3 regions of the Ruegeria sp. AF5 genome follow, and region 2 is predicted to be linked to each of the others. Evidence: riboswitches for the same ligand, from Rfam matches in the RefSeq annotation. Region 2 holds a riboswitch; each other region holds the start of a gene.

Region 1 (10,318 bases), on a different contig from region 2:
ACAGGCGGCACATGCAAGGTTGTTGTGCCACAACTTGAACGGATGGCGAATTTCGACGACCTTGATCCCTTGTCTGCCGAACCCGGAGTGAGCGTCGAGATCATTCCGGCCGGACACCCTTTGCCGGGCGATGCCGATCTGGTTTTGCTACCGGGCAGCAAGTCAACCATCGGAGATCTGGCCTATTTCCGTGCACAAGGCTGGGACATCGACCTGTTTGGTCATGTCCGGCGCGGCGGGCATGTGCTGGGTCTTTGCGGTGGCTTTCAGATGCTGGGCAAGACCATTTCCGACCCTGATGGCGTAGACGGTCGACCGGGTAAGGTCGACGGGTTGGGGTTGCTGGATGTGGACACAGTCATGGGAGGACAAAAGCAAGTTGTCCTGCGTACGGCCCATGCGTTGCCGGACCGAGAGCCAGTCACCGGATACGAAATCCACATGGGCCATACAGACGGGCCGGATTGCACCAATGCATGGCTTGAGGTCGAAGGCCGCCCTGAAGGCGCGGCCAGCGCAAACGGGCGGATCAAGGGAAGTTATCTGCACGGTATCTTTTCGTCCGACGCATTCCGGGCGCGGTATTTGTCAACGATAGGCGTGACCTCGGACCTGTCCTATGAGGACGGCGTCGAGCAAGCGCTGGACGATCTGGCCGATCATCTGGAGCGCCACATGGACCTTGACCTGCTGCTCAGCCTCGCGCAGCCCCCGCACCGTGGCTGAGAGTTACTCCAGATCCTGAGCCGCAAGAGCGCGGGCGATCTCTCGCCTGACCATCTTGCGCACATTTCGTGTAATCCGCTCACCCATCGTTCCTTGCAGCTCGGCGCGGACAACCTCTGCGATCAGGGTGCGCAGAGCGTCTTCATCCATGTCGATCGTCCTGACATTTTCGTCGGAACCAGGTTCTTCGGCATCAGCATCAGACACAACAGCCTGAGACGACCGGATGAATTCCGCCTGACAAGATGCGTCTTCGGCCTGCTGAACCGCCTCTGGTTCGTCACCACCGGCAGCATCAATCGACATCGCAGCGGCAAATTCTTCTTCGACATCCCATGGCAGCGCGTGTGACGGTGTGCCCGAATACGCATCCTGGCTGTCACCGTCCGGTTCCCACTGATCTTCTGTTTGCGCAATTGCCGCTTCCAGCGCTTCGATCTTTGCACTCAGGCTGTTTGTTGCATCATCCGACGGGGCGTGTTTCGTCTCGGCTGTTTCTGGCTTGTCCTGGTCAGCGTTCGCAGGTTGACCCGTCTGAACGATGTCACAGGTGCGCAACAACATGGGCTTGGCGGCATCTGAAACTTCGGGTTCCGACACAGCTTTAGCGGGAATCACCCCCAATTGATCTGGTGTGCTGATCCGCAAAGCATCAGTAAGCACCAGCCGCCCCGGCTTTCGTGCTTTAGTCGTTTGATCCGAGACGGTTTTATCACGACTGTCTTCACTGACCAGACGTTTGACCGAAGACAGAACGTCTTCGATCCCTGCTTTCACGACATTATCAGACATTGTTCTCTACCGCTCTATCCTTGGATCGAGTGTAGCCAAACAATCCGCGCCTCACAACAGATAGTATTGGCGATCAGTCCCGGCGCAATGCTTTGAGAACGCGATCCAGATCCTTGCTTTGCTTACTGACCTGTGCCGGCGCATTCTTGACCAGATTGTAATACAAAGTCGGATCATAGATTTGCACCGCCAGCCCAAGACGCTCGGCTGTCAGAAGGCCCTGCGCCTGCAACAACTGATAGGCAGCCCGCGACCGTTCGGTGCGCGAAGCGACTTCTGCCAGCTGTGCATCCAGCAAATCCTGTTGTGCATTCAATACATCCAGAGTTGTTCGCGCGCCCAGAGTTGCCTCTTCCCGGATGCCATCAAACGCCACCTGCGAGGCGTTAACGCGCTCGGTTGACGCCCTCAGACTGGCGCTGGCCGCCTGAAACGCCGCATACCGGTCGGTAACACCCTGCGTGATGTTCTTTTGAACGTTCAGCAGATTCGCACGCGAGGCATCCCGGCTGGCCATTGCGCGGCGGACATTTGCCGCCAACCGGCCACCCGCGTAGATAGGTTGTGTGAAGTTCAGCGACACGGTCGCGTCGTTCACATAGTCATTGTTGTCATAGCGCTCGGACACGCCAGCATCGGCATTCAGGCTGACATTCGGCCCAAGGTTTGCCCGCTGTTGCTGCACGACCAGATCAAACGCCCTGACCTGATGCTGAGCCGACAGAATGGCCGGGTGGTTGCGTTGCGCCAGGTTCACAGCTTCAGCTTCGGAACGCGGCAGATTGGGCAGGCTCGGCTGACCAGCTGTTCGCCCCGGTGCCTTTCCGACCGCGTTCACGTATTCGGCCTGCGCAATGCTCAATTCACCGCGTGCCACAGCCAGATCCGCCTGAGAGCTTGCCAGCTGCGCTTCGGACAATGCGACGTCCGTCCGGGTTACTTCGCCCACTTCGAAGCGGTCATTCGACGCCCTAAGTTCCTCTGCCGACACATCCACGTTGTTCTGGCGGATCGCCACGGTCTCTTCTTGCAACAGGACGCCCAGATAGGCATTTGCTGCGCGGATAAGAACCTGTTGTTCGATATCGATCAGGGTTTGCCGGGTCGATAGCACCGTTTCCTGCGCCGACTGCTTGCCCAGCACCGACGCGCCGCCATCATACAAAAGCTGGCTCAGCGTCAGGCCCGAAAAGAACCGCGACGGCTCGTTTGTCGTCACGACGTTATTGACCCGCGAACGGGTGTAATCCTGGCTGACCTGCACGGTCCAGTTGATGATTGGCCGCAACGCGGAAAGCGCAATGGCCACATCTTCATCCGCCGCTCGCAGCAACGCCCGGTTCTGCTCAAGCAAACCACTGGTGTTATACGCGCCGATGAACGCATCCGTTATGTTGTCTGCCCACGCTGCACGCCCTGGCATCACGCTCATGGCAAGTCCTGCGGTCACAGCAAACGCCCTGACCAGCTTACCTGTCGCCGAACCACGCATACCAAAATCCTCTCAAACGAAATTACACTGCCCTACAGGCAGTTTGCGGCCTTCTTTTCAACTAATCAAGGTGATAGAAAAATCTATCGGCGGACTATAGCGAAAATGCACACTCTGCCGAAAAACCTTCCAGAACCGGCGCATTGGCATTGAACACATCACGCCAACTGACGCGGCCCCCGGTTTTTCGACCAATCCGAACTGTACCCAGGTTGCCGTTGACAAACAGACACACGATCCGACCGTGATCCTTGAGTTGATCCAACAGGGCATTGGGCACCTGCTCGACACCGCCCTGCACCATGATCGCATCATAGGGGCCGTGTTCTGACACACCCTGCTCCAGCGCGCCGACGTGGATAATAGCGTTGTGCACGTCAGCTTCGGCCAAGAGGCTTTGCGCCTCGGCTGCAAGGGTTTCGTCGCTTTCAACACCCACAACCAACTCAGCCATCCGCGCGGTGACAGCCGTGGAATATCCCATTGCCGGAGCGATATCGAGGACCATCTCATCCTTGGATATGTTCAGCACGTCCAGCATTTTAGCCAGGGTTCGCGGCTCCAGCATGCTGCGCCCGTCACCCAGATCAATCAGGCCGTCCACATAGGCCGCCTCGCGCTGAGAATCGGGCACGAAGCTTTCCCGCGGAACACTCAGCATCGCCTCAATGATCGGGAACTTGGTGACGTCAGAGGGGCGGATCTGTGTATCAACCATTGTGCGGCGCCGGGCTGCGAAGTCAGTCATTGGATATCTCGTCTCATTCCCAAAGATGTCGGGCTTGTGCCATATCCTGAACCTTCCAGCAACGCCCCTGTTGCCGCAACCTGAATCTTGATCACCTCCTTGGGCGTGGACGTCGGCAAATTTCGATCTTGCCGGCAATTTCGCGCGCAATCCACTGGACGCCCCAGAGGAAAGCTGTTAAAAACCCAGTCACACCACGGCAAGTATTTGATTTTACTTGAAAAGGCGAGTTGGCGGAGTGGTGACGCAGCGGATTGCAAATCCGTGTACACCGGTTCGATTCCGGTACTCGCCTCCAGCTACATCCAAATCGCTGACTTGGCCCCGCAGTACGCGCGTGTGACGCTTGGTATTTTCAGACGTTCATGGCCCGCGATTCTGTCGAACTGCGGGCCAGATATGGCGTGTTTTTTCGGAACACCTGCCTACCCCTGCTCGTTCACGGGGCGCGATGTAGTCTGGTGTTTGCCTTACCCTCAGGCGCGCCCTTGTGGCACAACCTCGTATCCCGGCTCTTCCGGCTCATCGTCCGTCATTTCGGCTGGAAAGCCCGGGGCGGTGATATCCAGGCCGGTTGCCTCTTCCAGCCGTTTGATAATATTTGGTGAAAGCTCGCGTTCGCCATATCGTGCGATACCATCGTTAAAGATGTTGATCATCACCGGGTTGATTTCCAGTGGCACCCCGGCGCGGTCGGCGACCTCCTGAAACAAACCGATATCCTTCTTCACCAGATCCATGGTGAAGGAAATATCGCGCGACCCGTTCAGGATGACCTGGCTTTCGGTTTCGTGCACGAAGGACGTGCCGGACGAGATTTTGATCGCCTCATAGGTCGTGTTCAGATCCATCCCCGCAGCCTTTGCCGTAACCAGTGCTTCGGCGCAGGTGATCAGGTTGGCGGTGGCAAGATAGTTGGTCATCACTTTCAGCACCGAGGCCGAGCCCAGCTCGCCGGTGTGCAAAACCCGGCGGCCCATTGTCGTCAGGAACGGCAGAATTCGTTCAAACGTTTCCCGGTCACAGCCCGCAAAGATCGAGATATTGCCCGTCGCGGCACGGTGGCACCCGCCAGAAACCGGGCAATCCACTGCTGCACCGCCGCGCGATATGACTTCGGCACCCAGGCGTTTGACTTCGGCTTCGTCTGTGGTCGACATCTCCATCCAGATCTTGCCGGGGCCCACTTCGGGCAACATCTCCTTCATGACTGCGTCCGATGCTGCCGGAGACGGCAGACAGGTGATCACCGCATCGCAATCGCGCATCAGCTGGGCGGGCCCTTCTGCCGCCTTTGCGCCTTTGGCGACAAATTCGGCCACCAGTTCTGCGTTCAGGTCATGAACAGTCAGGTCAATGCCATTGCGCAAAAGGGATCCCGAAAGCTTGCCGCCAACGTTACCCAGACCGATAAATCCCACTTTCATATGACGCATCTCCAAGTTCGTCGTTTTCCCGTCATGCGACCACATACCGAACACGCACTTCATGCCGCCGAACGACGCCTACAGGTCGCTTTTTTCACCTTGGCTTATTTGTTGCGCGCGAACCGCTTGACAAGCGGGTCGGCGGTGCCGCATGTCCCGGACGTTGGTGTCGGCAACAGCCGATGAAAAGGGAATGCGTCAACGGTTCATCCGCCAAACGCAGCCGCCCCCGCGACCGTGACCGGAGAGGATGCCCAATGCCACTGGCCTGTGCCGGGAAGGCGGGACATCCGACAGAGCGACCGCTCTGGCATCCGCAAGCCGGGAGACCTGCCAACACCCGAAGTTGAAACCGGGCGGGGTGTTCCGGTGTCGGGTCCATGTGCAGACGTGGTGCCCGCATGAAACCCCGTCCCCCGCGAAGAGGATTTGGGGGGATGAGAGACATGACCGAGACCGCACCGGTAGAACTACTGGTCTGCACGACTTGCCGCCGGGGTCTGCCCGTCGAGGATGACGCTGAGCGTCCCGGCACATTGTTACACAAGGCCTTGGAACAGGCTGCCCTGCCAGACGGTATTACTCTGAAACCGGTCGAATGCCTTTCGAACTGCGATCAGGGCTGTTCCATCGTTCTTCGGGGCGGGCCGGATCGCTGGACCTTTGTTTACGAGAACCTGAACGAAATCGATCACGTCGATGCCATCATCGATGGTGTGACCAAGTATCTGGCCACAGACGATGGTCTGGTGAAGTGGCGCGACCGTCCTGAACATTTCCGCAAAAACTGCGCCTCGCGCATTCCCCCGATTGGAGGCTGAGATCATGTCGAACCTAGAAAAACTTCCCGTCACCGTGATCACCGGCTTTCTGGGCTCGGGCAAAACCACGCTGGTGCGCCATCTGATGCAGAACCCGCAGGGAAAGCGTCTTGCGATTGTTGTTAACGAGTTTGGCGATGTGGGTGTTGATGGCGACATTCTGAAATCCTGCGCGATACCGGATTGCCCTGCGGAAAACATCATGGAACTGGCAAACGGCTGCATCTGCTGCACCGTGGCCGATGACTTCATCCCGACCATCGAGGCGCTGATGGCGCTGGAACCGCGCCCGGATCACATTTTGATCGAAACATCCGGCCTTGCACTGCCCAAACCGCTGCTGAAAGCATTTGATTGGCCTGATATCCGTTCGAAAATCACCGTTGATGGCGTGATTGCGCTGGCCGATGCCGAGGCCGTGGCCGCCGGTCGCTTTGCTCCGAACGTTGAAGCGGTGGATGCCCAACGGCTGGCTGATGACTCGATCGATCACGAAACACCCTTGTCCGAGGTGTTCGAAGATCAAATCTCGTGCGCGGATATCATCCTGCTGACCAAGCCCGATCTAGCAGGTCCCGAAGGTGTCGCGAAAGCCAAACAGATCATCGCCGCCGAGGCACCGCGGCCGCTTCCCGTTGTCGAGGTCGCCGAGGGTGTCGTCGACGTACGTGTCGTGCTTGGCCTTGAGGCTGCCGTCGAAGATGACATGGACGCGCGCCCGTCACATCACGATGGCCATCACGATCATGAGCATGACGATTTCGAGAGCATCATCGTCGAGTTGCCGGAACAGACCGACCCTGCGGAACTGGTAGCCAGAATCGAACGTCTTGCGACTGAGCTGAATATCCTGCGCGTCAAAGGCTATGCCGCCGTCGCTGGCAAACCGATGCGCCTGCTGGTTCAGGCTGTCGGCGCGCGGGTTCGTCACCAATACGACCGCCCGTGGGAGCCCGGTGAAGAGCGCCGCTCGCGCCTGGTCGTGATTGCCGAGCATGACGACATCAAAGAAGCCGAAATCCGTGATATCCTCGTGGGTGTGACCGAGGTTGCCGAGTAAGTCATGCACGTCGTCTTTCGCGAAAGCCACGGGCTCGAGGAAACCGAGACCCCAACCGATCTGGGCCAAAGCCCGGGTGATCTGGTTGTGCTGTCCTTTTCCGACAGTGACCTGGGCGCTTTCGCGGCGGGCTGGCATCGCGGCGGCGGGCCTGAGGGGCGGATGCCCACGATGCGGCTAGCCAATCTTGCGGCGCTGAAGCACCCTCTGTCCGTCGATACCTATGTCGAACAGACACTTGAGGGCGCAAAGGGCATCCTGATCCGTCTGATAGGTGGCGTGCCCTATTGGTCTTACGGGCTGCAACAGGTTCTGGCACTGGCGCAAGCCAAAGGCATCGCGTTAGCCGTTTTACCGGCGGATGGGCGTGAAGACACTCGGTTGGATGAGTATTCGACCCTGCCCCTCTCGACCCTGAGGCGGCTGGCACATCTGTGTGACACCGGCGGCGAAGTCGCCGCGCAGGCCGCATTGGCCCAGATGGCCTTGGCAGCAGGGCTTTATGCCGGGCCAGTGATGGGCGCGAAAACCCTGCCCGAATGCGGTGCGTGGTGTCCAGATCAGGGTGTCGTCCCGGTGGGTTCCGCATTCCAGAGCGATACGAAACGCATCCTTGTCACCTTTTATCGCGCGTATCTGACATCCGCAGACACCGCCCCGGTCGCGGCCCTGATCCGCAGCCTGCGCGCCCGCGGGCTTCAGGCGGTGGGTCTGTTTGCCCCGTCGCTCAAGACCCCAGCCGCTGCCGACTGGCTCAGGGAACAGGTCGTCGCCTTGCGACCGTCGGCGATCATCAACGCCACTTCATTCTCGGGCAAGGGCGCGTCCGGCACGTCGCCTCTGGACGCAGCGGATGTGCCGGTGTTTCAGGTCGCTCTCGCCACCTCGCGACGCAAGGCCTGGGCGGAGGCCGAACGCGGCCTGTCACCCGCCGACCTCGCCATGCATGTGGTATTGCCCGAAGTGGACGGGCGAATATCGGCAGGCGTTGTCTCTTTCAAAGAACCGGGCAAGCGCGATCCGCATTTGGAATACTCGCGTTTTGCGCATCGGGCCGAGTCGGACCGGATCGAGGCGATCATCGATCGGGTATCGGGCTGGCTTGCCCTGAATGACAAACCCAAGGCAGACCAGATCCCCGCGTTGGTACTGTCCACATATCCCGGCAAAGACTGGCAAATGGCCCATGCGGTTGGTCTCGACGCGCTGGCCTCGGCTGAGGCGATGCTGTCTGATCTTTGCGGTGAAGGCTACGACATCGCGGCTGGCGATCCGGTTGCCGACGCACTCTTGGACGCCCGGATATCGTGGCCGCTTGAGGATTATCTGAGCGCACTCGCTGAATTGCCCCAAACCCTGCGCACCGATCTGCACACCGTATGGGGCAATCCTGAGCAAGACCCAACTTTCACTCAGGGTGCGTTTCACTTCACGGCTTTGCGACGCGGCAAGGCGCTGGTCGCACTGCAACCAGAGCGCGGAACACCCGAACTGCGTGATGACGACTATCACGACCTTTCGCGTACCCCGCGCCATAGCTATGTCGCCTTCTATTTGTGGCTGCGCAAAGGTCTTGGCGCGGACGCGCTGATCCATATCGGTGCGCATGGCACACTGGAATGGCTGCCCGGCAAATCGGTCGCCCTATCAGCAGACTGCTGGCCCGAGGCGCTGATCCGTGACCTGCCGGTGATCTACCCGTTCATCGTCAACGACCCAGGTGAGGCCGCGCAGGCCAAGCGCCGGATCGGCGCGGTGACCCTGGGCCACATCCCGCCCCCCATGAAAGAAAGCGGAACGCCTGACCGGATGGTGCGACTGGAAGCCCTGCTGGACGAGTTCTCAAACGCGGACGGCCTTGACCCCAGACGCCGTGACCGGTTGCAGGAAGATATCCGGGATGAGGCGCAAGCCATTGGGCTGGAGCACGATCTGGGCCTGAACCAGGCCACCAGCACCGCGGAAGCAATCACGCGCATCGACCGCTTTGTCTGCGATATCAAAGAAAGCCAGTTTGGCGACGGGCTGCACGTCTATGGGCGTGTTCCGGATGTGATCGGCAGTTTCGACCCAGCCCCATCCGCCCATGCCGAACGCAAGGCACTGATCAATGCGTTGGCTGGCAAGCGGATCGAGGCTGGCCCGTCCGGCTCGCCCTATCGGGGCCGCTCTGACGTGCTGCCGACCGGGCGAAACCTGTTCACCACCGACCCGCGGTCTGTGCCCACCCGCGCAGCCTACACGCAAGGCGTGAAACTGGCCGAGGAACTGGTACGGCGGCACTTGCAGGAGGAAGGCGATTACCCGAAAGGGCTGATTGTCGATCTGTGGGGATCGGCCACCATGCGCACTGCGGGCGAAGAATTCGCCATGGCCCTGCACCTGCTGGGTGTAAAGCCGGTTTGGGATAAGGGATCCGAGCGGGTTTCGGGTATTGAAGTGCTGCCCATCACCGACCTGAGCCGCCCGCGCCTGGACGTCACCTTGCGGGTTTCGGGCTTGTTTCGCGATGTGTTCCCCACGTTGTCAGCCCTCTATGGTCAGGCGGTTCGGGCATTGTCAGAGCGTGACGAAGCGACCGACTGGAACCCCTATGCCGGTCACGCCCCGGCTGCGCGGGTGTTTGGCCCGGCACCCGGCAGTTACGGCCTGAACATGACCCATCTGTCCGAGACCTATACGGACGAGGCGCGCGCCCAAGCCGGGGAGGCATGGCTTGAGGCCAGTTCGTACGCGCTGGAAGGTGAACACATCGCGCAGGACAAAGCGGGGATCACGGATCGTGTCGCCAAGGCCGACAGTTTTGTTCACCTCCAGGATCTGACAGAAACTGACCTGCTGCTGGCCAACGATTATGCCACGCATGAGGCCGGTTTTGCCGCCGCCAAAAACATCACTGGTGGCACCGCTCAGCTTTACCATCTGGACAACACCAACCCCGATAATCCGCGCGCCCGGACTCTGCCGGAAGAAATCAGCCGCGTCGTTCATGCCCGCGCTGCCAACCCCGGCTGGATTGCCGGGATGCAGCGCCATGGGTTTCGCGGCGCCGCCGAGATCGCGGCGACGCTGGATCACATGGCCTCATTCGCACATCTGTCGGGCACTGTCGCTCCGCATCTGTTTGATCTCTACCACGAAGCCACATTGGGCAATGAGACCGTTGATGCCTTTCTGCAAGAGGCCAACCCGAAGGCCCATCAGGCCATGCAAGACAGGTTCCGTGCATTGCTGGAAGCGGGGCTTTGGAAC
Region 2 (10,318 bases):
TGGCAGGAAGTTCGAACCGCCGCAAACCCAGAATGGTGCGCCCCAGGCGAAAAACTCCAGTGCCTGATCGTCCATGCCACAGCCCAGCTGGATATGCGGATAATCCCGCGCCAACAGATGCACCCGGTTGATATCGCCCGAGCTTTCCTTGATGCCGCAGAAATTTCGGCTCCGACCCACGCGGTCAAGGAACTCTTCCCCCATCATTGTGCCGGTACGGTGCGGATAGTTGTACAGCATCACCGGCAGGTCGGCGGCCTTGTCGATGGCCAGCGCGTTCAGCGCGTTTTCGCGATCCGTCGGTACCGAATAGGGCGGGCTTGCCAACAGGATGGCGTCCGCGCCGATGTCGCGCGCGCCCGCGGCCAACGCAATTGAGTCCGAAGTCAGCATCGCGCCCGTGCCAACCACCAAGGGCAACCGCCCTTTCAGGCGCTGATGCGTGAATTTGGCCAGTTCCAGCCGCTCCGGCACGGTCTGGGCATAATTCTCACCTGTGGATCCGCCGGAAATCAGGCCGTGCACACTATTTTCGATCAGGTATTCGATCACGTCGGACAGGGCGTCCCAGTTCACGCTGCCATCGTCGTGATAGGGGGTGACCACAGGGGTATATATCCCTTCAAACTTGAAAATCGGGTTCATTCCGTCCTCATGCGGGTTTCGAAAATGGTGGGATACCCATCGGCACATCCAGCGCGTCAGGCATCACGAACATCCCGATCTGATCCCGGGACAGGTTCCAGTGATCCTCGGCCAGTTTCGCCGCCGCGGCTTCATCGCGTGCCTCGATGGCTGCGATGATCGCGTCATGCTGTTGGCTGGCCAGCGACAGGTTTTCGGACATTTCAACTGTCTGTGGCCGGTAGAATGTCATGCCAATCCGTGCATGATCGATCAGCAGCCGGTTGAATGACGGCAGCAGGTAGACATTGCCGGACATCTCTCCAGTCACGTCATGAAAACGGTTGTTGGCAAGTGCGCGATCTTCGGCCGACCCTGAACGAAGGGCAGCTTTGAATGCTTGCTGAGCCGCTTTCAGTTCTTCGATTTGCGCGTTAGTCGCGTTCACTGCCGCCAGACGCAGGATGGCCCCGTAAACCATCGGCGCGGCAAGGAAGAAATCGCGCAGTGTGGTGTAGGACATTTCCGAAACACGGGCACTGCGGTTTTTTCGCAGATCCAGATAGCCTTCGCCAGCCAGTTGACGAAACACTTCGCGCAGAGGCGTGCGCGACAGGCCGAATTCATCGGACAGATGCGCCTCATCCAGATCGTCACCTGGACGAAGGCGCAGCGTCAGGATGGACATCTTCAGGTGTTCTCTGAGCGCATTTTTGCGCGACTTGGCTTCGTCTTTCATCCTTTGGCCTCACTATGTCCTGTGGCCGCCGCGTTCGAATCGCGGAGGTCACAGTTTTGTATTTCTAAAAAATACAACTTGTATACAAAAAAATCTCGTGCAGCATGGATGTCTGCAAAATAGACTCACGTTCGGGCGTCGGCCCAGTTTGGAAATGGTCCTGCTCATGCCTCAGACGCAGCACTTCGCCTTCATCCTGGTCGAGGAGTTTTCGCACCTCGCCTTTTCCTGTGCGGTCGAGCCGCTGAGAATCGCCAACCTTGTAAGTGGCGAAGAGCTGTATCGCTGGTCATTTGTATCCGAACAGGGCGAGCAGGCCGTGTCTTCCAATGGGTCCGTCACCCTTGTGCATTCCGGACTTGAGGAACTGTCCAAGTGCGATCAGCTCTTTGTTTTGTCGGGCATTCACATGCGTGACCACGTGACCCGTTCCCTTCTGGCCACACTGCGGCGCGAACGAGCGCGTGGAACGCGGATCGGGGCATTGTGTTCCGGCGCGTGGCTGCTGGCCGAGGCCGGGTTCCTCAATGGTATGCAGGCGGCGATCCATTGGGAATACCACGACGCGTTCATGGAAGCCTTTCCGGATATCAATCTGGTGCGCAGCGTCTTTGTCGCCGACGAAAAACACATTACCGCATCAGGTGGGACCGCGACCGCAGACCTGATGCTGCATCTGATTGAACGCGACCATGGCGAAGAGCTGGCCACCGATGTTGCGGATCAAATGGTCTATAACACGGTGCGTAATGCGACCGCCAAGCAGCGCGTTTCGCTGCAATCGCGCAATGGAATGCGCAATGCCCATCTGGCAAAGGCGATAGACATTATGCAGGACAGCCTGGAAACCCCAGTTTCCCCATCCTTCATTGCAGACAAATTGGGTATTTCCACCCGTCAACTTGAACGGTTGTTTGGCAAATACTTAAACACTTCCCCTAAAAGGTACTTTATGGAAATGCGGCTGGAACGGGCCCGGAAGCTGCTTTTGCAAACCGAGGCGTCGGTCACCGAAGTCGCCGTGGCCTGCGGCTTCGAAAATCCGGGTCATTTCTCTAGGGTGTACAGATCCAGTTTCGGCATCACGCCGCACGCGCAACGCAACAAGATCAACTGAAAAAGATGGGTTGCTGGTTCGCGCTTACCGGCGGGGGTGCCGCGATCTGTTGGCCTCGAACTGGCCTGATCTGGCACCCCCTGATCCTGCCGGGATACCCCCTCGTTAAAAACTGGACTAGTCAACAGACCGGCAGGATTACCCACCAATAAATCTCGATATAGGCATAAGTATATCAAGAACTTGTCATCCAGAGATTTGTTGTGCCCTGTTTCGTTAATCTACCGTTAATTTAAGGCTCAGATTGAGGCTTTGATTGTGGGTAATCTGCAATATCGACATGCGGTCGCCGCAATCTGTTCAACCTGATGGCGTGTCGTGATTTGTGTCAGGCCTCAGAGGTTTCTAAAAGGAATCTGTTTCACGGTTCAAAACAAGTAGTGAACATATCACTGAGGTTTGGTCGACCCACGCTCGGACAACGCGCCTGCCGATCATCTTTGAAGGCAAAAAACGAACGAATCCAATCCAGGTCAGAATCAAGACAGCATTCGACGGGCAACTTGACGGGTTGTGAGGAAACCCGGGTCAAGATTGCGCGCCGTTGGAATATGGCTTTGAGGCCGTAGATTGTACGTATCTGGCATGCTGCGCTGACGACACTGATATCCAGTACGACCAGAAGCGATCGGAAGCCGTCAGTCCAGATGATAGGACAGAAACCGTTCTGTCCCGCCGGTACTATACCCCCACTGTGCTTTGACACCGAAAACTTCTGAAACGGTTTCCAAAGACAGGGCATGTTCGGGCGGGCCAAGAGAGACCAGCCGCCCTTTTGACAAAACAGCCACCCGGTCACAGGCCATCGCCTGATTCAGATCGTGCAGCGCCATCACTGTCGTCACTTTTAGAATTCGAACACAGTTCAGGATCGACAGTTGGTGATGAATGTCCAGATGGTTGGTCGGTTCGTCCAAAAGCAAGAGTCCCGGTTGCTGAGCCAAAGCGCGTGCGATGTGCAGTCGCTGGCGCTCTCCTCCCGACAATGTCGCCCATTCTCTGTGTGCCATATCGGCCATTTCCACGGTTTGCAGGGCTTTGTCGACTTGCCAGGTGTCCTCGGCGCGCCACGGCCGTAAGGCCGACAGCCAGGGCGTGCGGCCCAGTTCGACCACGGATCGTGCAGTCACGCGTTCGGCCGTATCAGCCTGTTGTTCAACGATGGCAATCCGTTGGGCAATTTGTCTGCGCGACAAATGCGAAACGGGATGACCCGCTATGACGACTTTTCCTGAAACCGGACGTACCAACCCCGCCAGCAGGCGCATCAGCGTTGATTTCCCTGAACCGTTAGGTCCGACCAAAGCAAGTGTTTCGCCGGGCTCCACGACAAAGGATACGTCTGACAGCAAAGTCTTGCCGCGAACGGAATATGTCAGGTTTTTCGCCTCGATCTTCATCGGGCGCTCCTCTGGCCGCGCACCAGAATTACGGCAAAGGCAGGCGCACCGATCAGGGCGGTGACCACCCCAATCGGCAGAACCTGACCCGGGATGATGATGCGCGACACGATATCTGCGCCGATCAGGAAGACCGCTCCGATCAAGGCGGCGGTTGGGATAAGCCTGCGATGCCCCGGTCCCACAAGGAACCGGGCAGCATGAGGGATGACCAGCCCGACAAAGCCAATGGATCCGACGATAGAAACCATGACAGCTGTTGTAAGTGCGGTCGCAAAGATCAGGGTTGCCTGCACCCGACGTACCGATATGCCCAGCGAGGCCGCTGAATCAGAGCCGAAAATAAAGGCGTCCAGTGCTCTGGCGTGAAAGCGGCAAATGAGCCAACCGACAAGGGCCACCGGAATGGCCAGATACACATCCGGCCAGCGCACGCCGCTGAGGTTTCCCATCAGCCAGAACATGATCCCGCGCGCCTGATCGGCATTGGCGGATTTGGCGATGATGAAGGCCGTCAGCGCATTGAACAACTGAGACCCGGCAATTCCCGCCAGGACGATCTGTGCCGTCGCAGCCCGTCCGCCCCCTGCGCCAGCGGCTCGGGCCAGCAACGCGACAAAACCAAAAGCCAAAAGCGCGCCATTGAACGCGCCAAAAGACAGCGACAAGGCCCCCCCACCCAAACCAGCGATGGTTACAGCCACGGCACCCGTCGAGGCCCCGGCAGAAATGCCCAAAATGTAAGGGTCGGCCAACGGGTTGCGCAGCAAAGCCTGCAACACGACCCCTGCGACAGCCAGACCGGCACCGCAGGACGCAGCGACCAGAGCGCGAGGAATCCGGTAGCTCCAGATAATACCCTGATCAATTGGGTCTACAGGAAAGTCCGCTCCGGCCAGCTTGTTGGCCAGAACGGAGAGAACCAAATCGGGCGACAGAGAGGTTTCACCGATCATCGCGCCCGCAAGAACCGCCGCAATCAACAATGGCACGGTAAGGCACGCAGCCTTGAAACCCTGCCGTAAAATTGCGGCGACCTCGTTCACAGGTTGTTTCCGATGGTATCCAGCTTCTCGGCCAGATCCTCCAGCGCCGGGATTGCGCGGATGGTGGCGTCCATGGCCTGCGCATCCATAATGACGATCCGGTCATTTTTGACCGCATCCATCTGGCTGGTCACCGGATCAGTGCGCAGGAACTCCAGCTTTTTCAGGTAGTCGTCCGCAGCAAAGCGACGGCGGTCCATCTTGGCGATAACAATCACCGTCGGATTGGCTTTGGCAATGGTTTCCCAGCCCACTGTTGGCCATTCTTCATCCGTCTCGACGACGTTGCGGATACCCAATTTACTCATCATGTATCCCGGTGCGCCTTTCTGTCCGGCCACAAACGGGTCGCTTTCCATTTCGGGAGAGGAAAACCAGAATACGGCTGACACATCGTCCAGCTTCACGGTTTGCGCCTTGGCGACGGCTGCGGCTTCGCGGGCCTTGTACTCGGCAACCAGGTCCGTGCCGCGTTCGGATACATCAAAGGCTGCCGCCAGTTCTTCGATACCCTGATACAGCGTATCGGTCGAGAACGCTTGCAGGCGGGTGCCATCGCCGCCGACCGTATTGTCTTTGCCGATGCAATCTGCAGGCATTACGTACGTTGGAATGCCCAGTTCGTGAAATTGCTCACGCGTGGCGACGATGCCCTCGGGTCCGACATGCCATTCATATTGCGCTGCGACCAGTCCCGGCCGCTTGGCAACAACGCTTTCAAAGCTGGGATCATTGTCCGCCAGACGCTCTACCTTGGCATTCACCTCGGCATATTCAGGCAGCACCTCGTTGAACCAGACCGAAGTTCCAAGAACCTGCTCGCCCAGACCCAGCGCATAAAGCACCTCGGTCGCGGCCTGGCCGACCGTGACTGACGACGTCACTGGCGCGTCAAACGTGACCGAGTGACCGCAGTTTTCGATAGAAAGGGGAAAGTTTCCTTCGGCGGCAGCGCTGGTAGCCAGCAAGGAAAGGCCAAACAGGCCAGTGCGTAGAAACATGACAATCGATCTCCATGTGTCAATGACCAGAGAACGGGTGAATGGGCATTTACCGAAGCAACAGGCGCTTTACTGCCTGCCGTGAGCGCAGGGTAGAAAATAGACCGCCCGGCGCGTTTCTTCGGCAACCTCCCCGGACAACCCCGCCCGGCGTGTTTCGGTTTCATACCGGCAGGTCTCCTGACTGACGGGTCTTTGTCTGTCCTGTCTTCCCAGACCAAAATGGCCCAGTGACGGAAATGGACAGCGCTCGCCGCCTACAGTTGCGGGGGCAGTTCCGGTTGGCACCAAAAGGCACCTCGGATTCCCTCTTAGCCACATCGGGACCGGTAAAACGCGGGTACCTTAACACTTACCCTGCGGCAAGAAAAAACTCCGGGGTCTTTCCTATTTTCTCGCAAGAGCATGCACCTGCGCGTCTCAACATGGCGCTGATATCAGAAAAGCCGCTGAGAACGCGCCAAAATCCGGACCCAGATTCATAGTGTGTGATATTAGGGAAAATCATGGCTGGGGTGGTAGGATTCGAACCTACGATACACGGTACCAAAACATCAGATAGTCCAACTTCTAAAATTTGTTAAACCACAACATATTGATTTTCAATGAAGTTATGTGATTCGTTTTGTCATTTTTTGTGACATTGGACAGATTTGACGATGAGATTGGCAAAAAAGAAAGGGAATGTGACACGCCTACCCAAATTTGGGCATTTGCCCCGAGCCTGTGCAGTCAGGGTAGTTTATGTGACCCGAATTATAGAATATTCACTTGAAGTGAAGGGGTTGAATTAAGGATATGCTAGCCATGTACCTTCGCCGGTTCTGAAAGTACTTGTTTGCGAGCGCGTAGATCGCGTGCAACGGAACGAGTAGGCATTTTAAGTGGGTGTCCGCAAATCGTGTTTGTCAGCTATGCGGACAAAGCGGGCTTTCGTTGCAACTGAACCATCGGCAGCTATGTCCGAGAAAAAGTGGCTTTGCAATGCGTAACAACCTGATCTAATTGGGCCCCAATAGCTGCACTGAATGCCGCGACCAGCTTTCGCAGTGCCCACGGTTGTCGCCGTATTGAAACTCTAAGGATAGATCTTTTCTTCGAATTTCGGACCAACATTGGCAAACTCCAAAGACCCATCATTCAGCTCCCAAAACATCAGCCTATAGCCTTCGTGGCATTGTGTAAGATGAACTCGACGCGCCTCAGCCTTATCTGAGTGCCTAATTCTTACTGGGGCGGACTGTTTCGCCTCCACTCTAAAACTTGAAATTGCGACTCCGTCACTACCAGTGACAATTGCATAAATTTTGTTCATTAACACAGAGCTGATGGAACCCGATATACCGCCATTTTTCTTGGCTGTTGCAAAAAATGAGGATCCAAATGAAAATGGCTTTAGCGCGGTGTGATTAATATTATTTTGGGACGCAAGTGATCTGATTGCCTCTTCAAGAAACAGCTCGCTAGAAGCGGAGCTCCAGATCTTACGAGGGTCGAGCGACGCATAAAAACCTGATACCATTCCATATACCGAAACTTCCAAGCCGACATCACAATCATCAAATACTTTTGGCTCGCTTGTCTCGAACGTTTCCACACGAATTTCATTACTGGTGGCCACAATCTCTTGAGAGACACGGGGGAAAACATATGAAAGATCTTCCTGTGAGGTCCCCCATGAAAGACAGAAGTTTAGGAAAGCCTCTTTTGAAAGATCTCGCTTGGACCCATCCGGAATAGCCGCAGACAAATCCAACCCTAAGTTTGTAAATTCTGCAATTTTATCAGGCGGAGTCGGCAAGTCGCATGACGCGATCACAATCTCGTTGATGAGCTTTGCAAGCTCCTGTGGAACGACAACACCTTCACAGCCGGCCTTGTTAACTAGTTCCGTAATGTGATTTTCACTAGGAACCAAACTAGTTTCATAGAGCTTAATAGTCGCATTCAGGTCAACGTGCATTTTTACATGATTTCGATTCGCCAATTTCAGCCAAGATATAACCCTATGTAGGACTTCATTTGTAAAATCAGGGTGATCCTTCGAATCAGAAATCCAAACAAGTGATGGGTCCGCGCTGAGTTGAATTTGCATTTTTATTGCTCGTGTATTACTTGGATTTTTTTGCGATTCTTTTTCTCATTGAAGCATCTAAAATTTCTGAGGTCTGGTTGGACGACTCATCAAAAAAACCTTCTGGCCAATCCAGAACGGCCCCATACTCGGACAATTCAACCTTGCGAACGTCTTCCTCTTCGCCGCCAAAGAAGTAAATAATGGCGTCATCAAGAATGTTAGTATCGTTTTCCTGAGCAACGCGTAGTCTTAGGCGTTCAATTATGTGTTCACTATGTGTCTCCACAACCAATTGCTTGCCTTGTTTCGACGCCGTTAGGAAAAAATCGCAAAGTAACGATTGAACCCTTGGATGAAGATGGAGCTCGGGTTGTTCGAGGAGCACGACCGCTCCGGGCTTAGCAAGTAATACAGTTATGAGCACAGGCAGTACCTGACTGACCCCTACGCCTACATTTGTTAAATCTCTATGGGTAGCATCCGTCGAAGTTTTAACCTTTAGCTCATATCCAAGGTTTCCCTTGTCGGAGACCGAAACGTTAGTGGCAACACCGAGATAAGTTAGCCATTCAGAAAGAGCCGTAGTAAGAAGCGCTTCCTTTTCCAAATAGCCTGAATATCCGTTTTTGATTGATCTGGGATCAATGTAACGAATTTTTGTTTTTTCATTTAGGCTTAATACTGCGGCGGTATACTCTCCTCTTGGTCCAACATCAGTTGAGTTCGATATTTGTCGGGAAGAATATATGGGTTTGGGCTCGTCGCGAAGGGGTCCCACGTAGTGCACATGAAATTTAAAGAAATTGGATGCAATATTAGGTAAGTCTCTCACAACCTCTGGAGCTGTTCGTGTAATTAGAAGATCGGATGGGATGTTCTCTTTAAGAGCATCCGAAATTTCTTTTTTATGGGAGCGAAACACCTCTTGAATCCGTCTTCTGGTAGATGGATGAACACGACGAAGGGTCATATTAAGGGCTTGAACAGAAACACGATCCGTCAATTTGGAAAAATCCAGCTTTGAGCGTTCCGAATTTGATGTTTGCTCAGCGGTATCAAAAACACCGGTTGCCAATCTTCGAAGTATTTCCACTACAGGTTCAGGTATTAGTGTCGAGCGAGCGCGCAGAGTTGATCGTGCGTTTTCAAAGAGTTGATTTTCGATTATATTTTTAGAGTGCAATCCCCGATCATAGCGAATGAAAACTTCACTTGGAAAGAAGTTGCGCAAACCACATCCTAATATTTTAGCCCTTGGCAATTTTCGTAAAGATTGCCCTTCCGTGTATTCGTCTATTTCGCTAATCGAATACTCATTCGGGTCACGGTCCGAACCAATATGAGACGAATCGTATTTGAATTTCTTACCTCTTCCAGATGAACGCCGAACATTGAGGAAGTAATGCATAGAGCCTTCATCCTCACTCTCGTCGTCGACAATTAACGTGATATTTGCTCGCTCCAATGTGGGATGCATTTCGGTTGAAACCTTAGAGAGAGATCTCGCCGCCGAAGATAGATCAAAATCAACCTTAATCTGAGAGGGCTGCGTATCGGAATAATAATTCCCATCGAATGTGCCAGTGTCGTCGTTTTTAGCGCGAGACATATCCCAGCCAAAGCTTACTGTCTTCAGTTTCTCTGGAGTTCCACTTGGAAAGTTTCCAATATCTGTAAAGCCTCCGAGCTGGAGTAATGGACCATTTAGAGAAATAGCCCTATCCGGTGCGGAGTTCATCACTGTTTGTTTTATCAACAGAATTGATTGCAAAAGAGAGCTTTTTCCCGAACTATTGATGCCACTAAGGAGAGTAAGGTGTCTTAACTCGAATTCCTTTTTTTTAGCGAATTTCTTGAAGTTACCCACTCGCCAAACGTCGATCATATTGTTCTGCTTTCAAGTTTTGCATTGAAAGGCCTTCAGGCCCTAATAAATTATTATGCCACAATGCTTTAACGGACGACCATCCCGTAGCTATGTCGAAGTATATTTCGGATATTCAAGCATCGTAACAAACTGTCCACTTGTTTATGATGCTTTCTGAACCGCTATGCGCATCAGGTCAACCGTTGACGACACCAGATCGTTGTTTTCAGACTGCGGTATTTGAAACCAGGCGCGCGGTGGAGAATGGGTGGTTCCTGTCCACCCTGTAGTCCGCTTTCTGGCCACATTGGGCTAGGAGCTGCCATTGGACGCTAAACATGCCAACGGCGGATTAGGGCCGGACGATCATGCCGCGTTTGTGAACCCGTAATTGTGGACCAACTGCAGTTATCGGCTTAGAGGGGATATCGGCCGATGTGAGAGCGC
Region 3 (10,318 bases), on a different contig from region 2:
GTTCCAAAAAGAGCTGGCCCAGGCAGTGCCTGTTCCGGTGGCCACATCGTCCCTGATGCAGGTTGAAATGGTCAACCGCATCCTGCCAGCGGGAAAACGCGCCGGGGTTCTGACCATATCAGCCTCCACTCTGACCCAAGACCATTTGCTGGCTGCCAATGTTCCATTGGACACGCCTATCGGCACGACCGAAGGCGGGGCGGAGTTCACCCGCGCAATCCTTGGAAATGAGCTTGGCCTTGATGTGGAAAAGGCCCGCAAGGACAATGTCGAAGCCGCAATGGCCCTGACATCGAAACACCCCGATCTTGGCGCGATCGTGCTGGAATGCACGAATATGTGCCCCTACGCACCCGATATTCAGCGCGCCACAGGGCTGCCCGTGTTTTCTATCGTGTCTTTCGTGACATGGTTTCAGGCCGGTCTTGTGCCGCCCACCTACTAGACAGGTGACACGGGCGCTCTGACTGACCCGCCCTAAGATGTCACAGGTTCAGGTCGCCTTGTACCGAGTTCCGGATCACCCGCTCGGCATTCGGAATGTCGTTTGAAAGCGCCCGCTCTCTTGCGGCCTGTTTGTCCAGCCCAAACCCAACCCAACGGTCGGTGAGCCGGGTTTCCAGTGTAGCAAGATCGACGCCCAGAAACACCTTGAGCGCCCATAAGGGATGAAGGCCCACCCAGCCCGGTTCATCCAGCAAAAGGTAATTGCCTTCAACCAGAACGACCCGCTGATCAGGCGAGATCATTGATCGGGCAGCGATCGCCAGATCAAGCTTTCGGTCGAAGCCCGGAATTGCAACTTCATCTTCGGTGCGCAAACGCACAAGCAAGGCATGAAGCCCGGCAAGATCGAAGGTTTCCGGCGCGCCCTTGCGGGCGAAAAGCCCGCGTTCCTTCAGGATCGCGTTGTCAAAGTGAAAACCGTCCATTGGCACAAGCCCTGCTGACACGCCGCGCCGGTTCAGCTTGGCCGTGGCAAGGCTGGCAACGGTGCTTTTCCCGGATCCGGGCGGGCCCGCAATCGCGACAAGTTGCCGGTGTCGGGCCGGCGGCAGCGCCTCAACGGCGTCGACGATGCTGTCGGCCAGAACGTCAGGGGCGGTGCCGCCACCGGTCATGCAGCCTGATCCTCGGGCGGTGCGTCCTTGGCCCCGGTCATGAATGCTACGGCGTCGGACATCGAATAGTCCTTGGGGTCAATCACACACAGGCGTTTTCCCAGCCTGTGCACGTGAATCCGGTCTGCGACTTCGAATACATGAGGCATGTTGTGGCTGATCAGGATGATCGGAATGCCGCGTGATTTCACATCCTGGATCAGTTCAAGGACCCTGCGGCTTTCCTTGACACCCAGTGCTGCTGTCGGTTCGTCCAGAATGATGACCTTGGACCCGAACGCCGCTGCACGTGCCACGGCAACGCCCTGACGTTGTCCACCCGACAGGGTTTCGACGGCCTGATTGATATTCTGGATGGTCATCAGACCCAGTTCGCTCAGCTTTTCGCGGGCGAACTTTTCCATCGCCGGACGGTCTAGCATTCGAAGCCACGACCCGAGCGGCCCCTTTCGCCGAATTTCCCGCCCCATAAACATATTGTCCGCAATCGACAGGGCAGGGGACATGGCAAGCGTCTGGTAGACGGTTTCAATACCGGCTTCACGCGCGTCGATTGGTGAATGGAAATTCACCTTTTGACCTTCAAGCCAGACATCGCCTTCGTCTGGCGTCACTGCGCCCGACACTGCCTTGATCAGCGTCGACTTACCCGCGCCATTGTCGCCGATCACCGCCAGAATCTCACCCGGCATCAGGTCAAAATCGCAGTGATCCAGCGCAGTCACCTTGCCGTAGCGTTTCACAAGGTTCCGTCCTTTGAGAATGGGTTCCATCAGGCTGCTACCTTTCTGATCCACTGGTCGACCGCGACCGCTGCGATGATAAGGATGCCGATCAGCAGGAACGTCCATTGTGCATCCGCGCCCAGCAACCGCAGCCCAAGCGTAAAGACACCCACGATCAGGGCACCAAACAGGGACCCCAGAATAGACCCGCGACCGCCAAACAGCGATATCCCTCCGATCACGACCGCCGTGATGCTTTCGATATTGGCCAGCTGGCCCGAGGTTGGCGAAACCGACCCGATCCGGCCAATCAGGGCCCAGCCCGCAAAGGCGCAGATCAGCCCGGACAGCATGTACACGGATATCAGCGTGCGGTGCACGTTGACACCAGACAGTTCTGCCGCTTCGGGGTCATCCCCGACGGCATAGACATGCCTGCCCCAGGCCGTGTGCCGCAACGCGTATGCAAGGACGAGGATCAGCGCCAGCATGAAGACAACACCAACGGTAAACACCGCCCCGCCCAGGTTAAACTTGGCACCAAACAGTTGCAGGATGGCGGCGTGTTCCTCGATCTCCTGCGACCGGATCGTTTCGTTTTGTGAATAAAGAAAATTCGCCGCAAGAACGATCTGCCACATGCCAAGGGTGACGATGAAAGGCGGCAGCTTGATGCGACTGACCAGAAACCCGTTCAAGGCCCCGATTGCCGAGCCAACAGCAAGGCCGCACACAATCGCAACCGAAGGCGGCATTCCATAGCGGAAAGTGAATTGCCCCATCACAACCGACGACATCACCATGATGGCCCCAACACTCAGGTCGATGCCTGCGGTCAGGATCACAAGGCTCTGCGCCGCGGCCACGATCCCGACGATCTGAACCTGTTGCAGGATCAATGTCAGCGCAAAGGGCGAAAAGAACTTGGGGCCCAGCAAGACACCAAAGATGACGATTGCAGCGACAAGGACGATCAGCGGGACCAGCGACGGGTTCACATGCAGAAAATGCTGAACCGTTCCGACAAATCCGCGTTGGTGATCGTCAAATTCGGCAACTTGCTCTGGGCTGCCCTTTGCGGCGGTTTCGAAATCGTCGGCTTGTCGTGAAGAATCGGACATGGAACTTCCCCCAAAGCGTCAGGTTTATGACGACTTTAGCAAGGTTTCGGGCGTGTGGGTGGTTTTGATAAGTGGAAGGCCGCGCAGCGGCCTTCCGTACGTTCAGCTTAACCCCAGCAGAGGTCCATGCCTTCCTGAACCGAGATGGACTCGACGCCGTCGGCGGCCTTATCCGTCACAAGCGCCACGCCAGTGTCAAAAAAGTCCTTACCGGGTGTGTTCTCGGGTTTCGTCCCTTCGTCCGCCCATTTCTTGACAGCCTCAACGCCCAGCGATGCCATCAGCAGCGGGTATTGCTGGGATGTTGCGCCGATGACCCCGTCCGCCACGTTCTGCACGCCGGGGCAGCCGCCATCGACGGAAACGATCAGCACGTCATTTTCGCGCCCGATAGCCTTGAGCGCCTCGTAAGCACCCGCTGCCGCCGGTTCGTTGATGGTATGCACCACGTTGATCATCGGGTCTTTGGCCAGCAGGTTTTCCATCGCGCGGCGGCCGCCTTCTTCGTTGCCAGCGGTGACATCGCTGCCAACAAGACGCGGGTCGTCTTCATCGCCGATCACGTTCGGATCGGCCAAATCAACACCGAACCCCTGCAGGAACCCCTGATTGCGAAGCACGTCCACAGTGGGCTGGCTGACCGCAAGGTCCAACGTGGCGATTTTGGCGTCGTTTGCCGCATCTCCCAGAGTGGCTTTTGCCCATTGTCCAATCAGAAGCCCCGCAAGGAAATTGTCGGTGGCAAAGGTCGCGTCGGCCGAGTCGATAGGCTCAAGCGGGGTGTCCAGCGCAATCACCAGCAGCCCGGCATCGCGGGCCTGCTGCACCGCCGGAACGATGGACGACGTATCCGACGCGGTCAGCAGGATACCCTTTGCGCCATCCAGAATGCAGGTTTCAATGGCCTGAACCTGAGTTTCGTGGTCGCCGTCGACTTTGCCGGCAAAGGCCTTCAGCGTCATGCCAAGCTCTTCGGCTTTGGCTGTGGCACCCTCTCTCATTTTAACAAAGAAAGGGTTGGTATCCGTCTTGGTGATCAGGCAAACGGTTTCACCTTCGGCCATTGCACTGCTTGCCATGGCCGTAACCGCCAGCGCCGTGGCGCCTGCAAGTTTCGCAAGTTTCATCGGTAGTCCTCCCAGTTTTCCCAATGCCCGTCCGGGCATACGTTTGATCGGGCGAAAACCGGCCCGATCGAACGTGAAAACCATCACAAGATTCGAATTTCGAGTCAATAAATAAATCACTCTTATTTATTATTGACAGAAAGGAAGGGTTTCAACATTGTCGTCATGAAGGGGATGGCCGTGTCTGCAATGAACTCTTTGGACAATACCACTGGCGTACGCGAGCCAGATATGCGCGGCACCAACCAAAGTGGAATGCGGGCCCGAAATGAACGGCTTGTCCTGTCACTGGTCCGGCGCCATCAGGCCCTCGCAAAATCTGAAATCGCGCGGATGACCGGGCTGTCGGCGCAGACGGTCTCGGTCATCATGCGCCAGTTGGAAACCGATGGGCTGCTTCTGCGGGGCGAACCGATCCGGGGAAAAGTCGGACAGCCCTCGGTTCCCATGCGCCTGAACCCGGATGGCGCTTATTTCTTTGGGCTCAAAGTCGGGCGGCGCAGTACCGAACTGGTGCTGACGGATTTCCTTGGCAACGTCAGGCACCGCGAACGGCGGACCTATGATTTTCCGACGCCCGAGGCGACATTGAGCTTTTCCACAGAAAGCCTCGACAAAGTGATGGCGTCAATGTCGCACGAGGCGCGCAGCAGAATCGCGGGCCTTGGGATTGCCATGCCGTTCTACCTTTGGGACTGGGCACAAACATTGCAGGTTCCTCAGGAAAAAATGGATCCGTGGCGTGACGCGGACCTGAAAGGCGCGTTGGCCGCTAGCTATGACGTGCCGGTTTTCCTGCAAAACGACGCAACGGCCGCCTGCGGTGCCGAGCTGGTGTTTGGCCCGGCGGAAGGCCCACGAGATTTCCTGTATTTCTATGTCGGCTTCTTCATCGGGGGCGGGGTGGTTCTGAACGGCTCCATCTTTTCAGGGCGGGGAAATGCCGGTGCGCTTGGCCCATTGCCTGTGCCGGACGAAGTGGGCGGAGTGAAACCGTTGATAGATGTCGCCAGTCTTTATGTGCTGGAGCGTGCGGTTGGTGGAAATGCCGCAACAGCCGGTTCAATCTGGGAAACGACACTGCATTGGGACGTACCGGAAACCCACCTTGAGAATTGGCTGAACCAGGCGGCGCACGGAATCGCCCATGCCATCGTCTCTTCTTGCAGCCTGATCGATTTCGAATGTGTCAAGATTGATGGCTGGATGCCTGCTGATATCAAGGCGCGGCTGGTGGAAAGGGTTGAGCTCAAACTATCCCATATGAACCTGACCGGGCTTGAACGGCCCTTGGTGCTGGCGGGGACGGCAGGCCCGGATGCCCGCTCATTGGGGGCGGCCAGTTTGCCATTGTCGGAAAGATACCTGCTCGAAGGGTAGGTTCATCCCTGAAAACCCCGACCTTTATCCAAAGCGGATCCGCCGGAAAAAGGGCATCGCCCGCTAAACTTTTTGACAGCCAGCGCAATTGATCGTTGACGGATGCCGAAGAAGTCTGGCAAGCCGCTCGGCATGTCCGGTTCCGGGGCGTGCTCTGGAATCAATAGGGAATGCGGTGCGGGCTTTGGCCCAATTCCGCAACTGCACCCGCAACTGTAAGCGGCGAGCAGGGCTGAAGTGCCACTGGTGTTAATCCGGGAAGGCCAGCCCAACGCTTTGACCCGCAAGTCAGGATACCTGCCGGACATGTGCCTTTGACAAGGGCACTCCTAATCGGCGACGGGATGTGCGTCGGAGCAGGATGCTTGAAAAAGCAGCTTAGCTTGGACGTCCCCGCAGTCAAAACGCATCTCGTACCGGGGTTGGTGCGATGGGACAAGGACGACTATTGATGACCAAGCTGCTTTCCGCAGCCGCTGTGGCGATGGCGCTTCCAGCGATGGCAAATGCGCATTTCCTGCTGGAATACACCGCTGACACCATGATCGACGCACCGGGGAATGTTCCGGTCAAGCTGATCTTTTGGCATCCGTTCTCGAACGGGCATGTCATGGATCTGGACAAGCCGCAGGAATTCTACGTGATCCACAACGGTCAGAAAACCGATCTGCTGGATACCTTGGAACCCGTACGTTTCACCGGCGGCGAAAACGAAGGCGCGGCATTCAAGGGTTATGTTCCCGTCAAACGGTCGGGCGACTATGTGTTGGTGACTGTTCCCCAGCCCTATTATGAGGAATCCGAGGATATCTATATCCAGCAGATCGCCAAGGCATTCCTGAACCGCAATGAACTGCCGACCGACTGGATGAACCCGGTGGGCTTGCCGGTTGAGATCATCCCGCTCAACAAACCAACCAACATCATCGCGGGTTCGACGTTTACAGGTCGGGTTATGGCCGAAGGCCAACCGGTTGCGGGTGCCGAGATCGAGATCGAGTACATGGCCGCAGAACCGAACATGGAAAGCGCGGCCGCTTCCGCCCCGTCGGTCTCGCCGATGCCGGGTGGTGCATTGGTCGCAACTTCGGATGATAACGGGTATTTCACGTTTGGCGTTCCAAAAGCCGGATATTGGGGATTTGCCGCACTCGGCGCCGGTCCCGTGACCGAACACAATGGCAAAGAACTCAGTCAGGACGCTGTCATCTGGATCCGCGCCTGGGATTTGGAGTAACCGTAGATGCACATCGTTGACGGAGCCTTGTCCAACCCTGTCGTGATCGGCGGCGCAGTCGCTGCGGCGGGTGGGATTGCCATGGGCCTCAGGTCGCTGGATCTTGATCGCATCCCCACTGCGGGGGTGCTGTCTGCCAGCTTTTTCGTGGCATCGCTGATCCATGTGCCGATTGGCCCTTCGTCAGTGCATCTGATCCTCAACGGTATGGCCGGGCTTTTGTTGGGCTGGGCCGCATTCCCGGCCTTGTTCGTCGGGCTTTTGCTGCAGGCCGTCTTCTTTGGCTTTGGCGGGTTGACGGTATTGGGGATCAACACCCTGAACATCGCGTTGCCCGCGGTTTTGGCCGGGCTGATCTTTGGCCGCCTGATCGCCCATGGCTCACCTCTGCAAGGTGCGATATGGGGCGGGGTCGGCGGTGCCTTTGCCATCGCCGCCACAACCGGCATGGTTGCGTTTTCACTGGCCCTGTCCGGGGATGCATTCCTGCCAGCGGCCAAGCTTGTTTTCTTTGCACATATTCCTGTCATGGCGATCGAGGCGATCCTGACTGGGTTCGCGGTTTTGCTGGCGCGCAAGGTCAAGCCCGAGCTGTTTGTCAAACGAGCGGTCGCATGAGGTACCTGGCGATCATTCTGGTGCTGTGCTGCGCACCCGTACCTGCCTTGGCGCATAAGGTCATCGCCGGAGTGTTTGAATCCGGTGACGCCATCGAAGGCGAAATCGGCTTTTCCAACGGTGACATGGCAAGCGGGGCCGAGGTCATCGTCAACGGCCCGGACGGAGCCGAGCTGGGCCGTATCGTAACAGATGCAGATGGGTTTTTTATCTACACGCCAAACGCGCCGGTGGCCCATACTTTCTTTGCAAACCTTGGTGCCGGGCATGTGACCGAGGTCACCATGCCCGCTGCGGATGTCGCCCGGATCATGGGCGTTGAAGCGGAACCCGACACCGCGCCGACAAACGCACCTGCCCAGACAGCGGCGGTGCTCAGCGATGAACAACAACAGGTCATTGCCAGGGCCGTGCGGGATGAGCTGCGCCCGCTGCGTCGGGAAATCGCCGCCTACCGCGAACAAAATGACCTGCAAACTGTTCTGGGTGGGATCGGATATATCGTCGGTCTGTTTGGTCTGGGCTTTTACTTTGCGGCACGCCGCAAGCTGGCGGCCTGATGGCGCACGTTCTGGGGCAACAGGAAAGCACGCTGGTCAAAGCGGGCGCGCAGCGGCGCGGCGCGATCAACCCGCTTGATCCAAGGATGCGGATCGTCATGGCGGTTGTCTTCGCGGTGGTGACTGTCGCGGTGTCCTCGCTGACGGCGCTGTGCGCGGCTTTGGTGGTGTCCCTTTCGCTTCTTGCCGCGTCGCGTCTGCCCTGGCGGAAAACGTTGAAACGCATGGCCATGATGGATGGGTTCATCCTTTTCATGCTGGTGCTGTTGCCATTCTCCATGCCCGGCGACCCGATGTTCACGCTCTGGGGGTTTCCCGCAAGCTGGCAGGGTTTCTGGAAAGCGGTCGAGATCGCTCTGACGGCCAACGCGGTCATCCTGTCCCTTATGGTGCTGGTCGGCACGATGGAGCCGGTCACTCTTGGCCACGCCCTGCACCGCCTGCGCTGCCCCGAAAAGCTGGTTCACCTTCTGATGTTCACCATCCGCTATATCGAGGTTCTGCGGGAAGAATACCTGCGCCTGCGCGCGGCCATGAAGGTACGCGGATTTCGCCCGGCAACAAACTGGCACACCTATCGCAGCTTTGGCTATCTCGTGGGCATGATGCTGGTGCGCGCGATCGAAAGATCCGAACGCATACTTGATGCGATGAAATGCCGGGGGTTTTCAGGCCGTATGCTGCTGCTTCAGGACTTTGCCCTGACCCGAAGGGACATCGTTTTTGCCGCAGGTCTTGGTGCCCTTTGCGCGGGTCTGATCATACTGGATTTGGCATGACACTGATTGCGCTTGAAGATATCTGCTTTGCCTACCCCGGTCAGCCACCCGTTCTTGACGGTGCCAGCCTCAGCCTGTCCGCCGGTCAACGCCTGTCGCTGACGGGCCCGAACGGGGCGGGAAAATCGACCTTGCTGCGTATCACGCTTGGCTTGCAGCGCCCACGGTCCGGCACGGTCACGATCTTTGGTCAGCAAAGGGTGCAAGAGGCCGATTTTCACGACGTGCGCCGCCGGGTGGGACTTGTGTTTCAGGATGCGGATGATCAGTTGTTCTGCCCGACCGTCGCCGAGGATATCGCCTTTGGCCCGCTCAACCTGGGCAGAACACGCGACGAAGCACTTGCCATCGTTGAAAGCGTGTTGGGTGATCTGGACCTGATGCATCTGAAGAACCGCATCACCCACAATTTGTCAGGGGGTGAAAAACGGCTGGTTACGCTGGCGACCGTTCTGGCGATGGAGCCCGAGGTTCTGCTGCTTGATGAACCCACCAACGCGCTGGACCCACGGAACGAGGCCCGGCTGCTGGAAATCCTCCGGGCATTGCCGCAAGCGATCCTTCTTGTCAGCCATTCCCCGGCCTTCCGCGCCGAACTGGCACCGGATGCGCTGGATTTGCGAGACGGAAAACTGGTTGCTGTCTGACAGGACCAATACGTGTTCAGCTGTTCCGCTTTCGGCTCATAAGCCCATATCTGACTGCCCATGCGCGAAACGATAGGCGTCTGCGACGGTCCTGTTTCACCGGGTGTTTCGACTGCGCGCCACCTTTTCGGTTGAACTCGAAAACGTCGATGATGCGCTCGGCGCAACCGCAGGCTTCGCCCATGCCAACTTTGGCAAAGTAGAATTTTTCGAAACGTTCCGGGTTTCGCATGGCACCCCTCCTGTTCAAGCGTAACTCCAAAAGCCAAGTGCCGCCAAATCACTTTGTTGCGGATGCAGAGGGGGTCCTATGGCGCGGCGAATGCGCTTCCCGTCCAGACATTGTCCAATTGATTGAAGACCGGCGAGGTGATGAGCATCTCGGCAGGGTACAGCAATTGCAGCTCATCCGCGAACCGTGTGACGCCGGGTACAAGCCCGGTGATGTTCTGCCACGCTGCCCAGCTGTCGGGATCGGACAGGCTGTTGGGATTGCCGGGATCAGCGGCCTGGTGCCAACCGGCCGCATTCAGGATCGGTGAAAGGGCAAAGCGCGCATCGTTGCTGTCAACCTCGGAACAGGCAGCAGCATCGCATTCCCAGCTTGTCCAGTCTGCCGCCGCGATGGTCCCGGCAATCGGGGCGGCGGCGTCGATGACCCGTGCCAGAACCTCGAACCCGCCACCCGCAGTCGGACGGCTGAGCGACAGGGGGTCGGTGGCCACGGCATGCAGCGCCGCAGTCGGTGCCAGGCTGAGGGTTCGACCGATCAAAGCCAGCTGTGCGATGCCGTCGGTCACGGGGCCTGATCCGGCGGCCGGAAGGACCCTGACAGGTGTCAGGATCGGCACCGCACCGCCACGTATCGCGATCTCCTGCAACGCATTGTCGAAGGCCGGAACGAAATCACTGCGGATCGTGTAGCTCAGCGGAAAACTGGCCTGCTGCGGACCAACGGGCCTTGCACCGTCGCGAGTGATGAAAGACATCGGCGGAACGGCAC

Evidence for each region. Region 2 has a riboswitch for cobalamin ahead of ACR0DS_RS02620 (ABC transporter substrate-binding protein). Riboswitches for the same ligand answer to the same signal wherever they lie in the genome.
Region 1: it holds a riboswitch for cobalamin, as region 2 does, so the genes downstream of both, ACR0DS_RS03805 (DUF1636 family protein) here and ACR0DS_RS02620 (ABC transporter substrate-binding protein) in region 2, are expected to answer to the same signal.
Region 3: it holds a riboswitch for cobalamin, as region 2 does, so the genes downstream of both, ACR0DS_RS19540 (DUF4198 domain-containing protein) here and ACR0DS_RS02620 (ABC transporter substrate-binding protein) in region 2, are expected to answer to the same signal.

The regions. Positions count from the first base shown of each region.
Region 1 covers NZ_JBQFYZ010000002.1:63,005-73,322, reverse strand. Annotated here, with positions in the region: gene ACR0DS_RS03835 (cobyric acid synthase) at 1-726, shown strand, start outside; gene ACR0DS_RS03830 (hypothetical protein) at 730-1,518, opposite strand; gene ACR0DS_RS03825 (TolC family outer membrane protein) at 1,592-3,010, opposite strand; gene ACR0DS_RS03820 (protein-L-isoaspartate O-methyltransferase family protein) at 3,105-3,758, opposite strand; tRNA gene ACR0DS_RS03815 (tRNA-Cys) at 3,983-4,056, shown strand; gene ACR0DS_RS03810 (NAD(P)-dependent oxidoreductase) at 4,235-5,230, opposite strand; cobalamin riboswitch at 5,333-5,537, shown strand; gene ACR0DS_RS03805 (DUF1636 family protein) at 5,632-6,006, shown strand; gene cobW (cobalamin biosynthesis protein CobW) at 6,011-7,066, shown strand; gene cobN (cobaltochelatase subunit CobN) at 7,070-10,318, shown strand, end outside.
Region 2 covers NZ_JBQFYZ010000001.1:526,938-537,255, reverse strand. Annotated here, with positions in the region: gene ACR0DS_RS02645 (dihydrodipicolinate synthase family protein) at 1-645, opposite strand, end outside; gene ACR0DS_RS02640 (GntR family transcriptional regulator) at 653-1,363, opposite strand; gene ACR0DS_RS02635 (GlxA family transcriptional regulator) at 1,530-2,480, shown strand; partial or broken gene ACR0DS_RS02630 (ABC transporter ATP-binding protein) at 3,371-3,880, opposite strand; gene ACR0DS_RS02625 (FecCD family ABC transporter permease) at 3,877-4,908, opposite strand; gene ACR0DS_RS02620 (ABC transporter substrate-binding protein) at 4,923-5,927, opposite strand; cobalamin riboswitch at 6,081-6,273, opposite strand; gene ACR0DS_RS02615 (hypothetical protein) at 7,006-8,022, opposite strand; gene ACR0DS_RS02610 (AAA family ATPase) at 8,039-9,889, opposite strand.
Region 3 covers NZ_JBQFYZ010000026.1:12,197-22,514, reverse strand. Annotated here, with positions in the region: gene ACR0DS_RS19570 (aspartate/glutamate racemase family protein) at 1-445, shown strand, start outside; gene ACR0DS_RS19565 (nucleoside/nucleotide kinase family protein) at 486-1,121, opposite strand; gene ACR0DS_RS19560 (ATP-binding cassette domain-containing protein) at 1,118-1,894, opposite strand; gene ACR0DS_RS19555 (ABC transporter permease) at 1,894-2,967, opposite strand; gene ACR0DS_RS19550 (substrate-binding domain-containing protein) at 3,075-4,094, opposite strand; gene ACR0DS_RS19545 (ROK family transcriptional regulator) at 4,284-5,474, shown strand; cobalamin riboswitch at 5,595-5,793, shown strand; gene ACR0DS_RS19540 (DUF4198 domain-containing protein) at 5,926-6,711, shown strand; gene cbiM (cobalt transporter CbiM) at 6,718-7,329, shown strand; gene ACR0DS_RS19530 (cobalt ABC transporter permease) at 7,326-7,889, shown strand; gene cbiQ (cobalt ECF transporter T component CbiQ) at 7,889-8,668, shown strand; gene ACR0DS_RS19520 (energy-coupling factor ABC transporter ATP-binding protein) at 8,665-9,315, shown strand; gene ACR0DS_RS19515 (hypothetical protein) at 9,332-9,547, opposite strand; gene ACR0DS_RS19510 (hypothetical protein) at 9,624-10,318, opposite strand, start outside.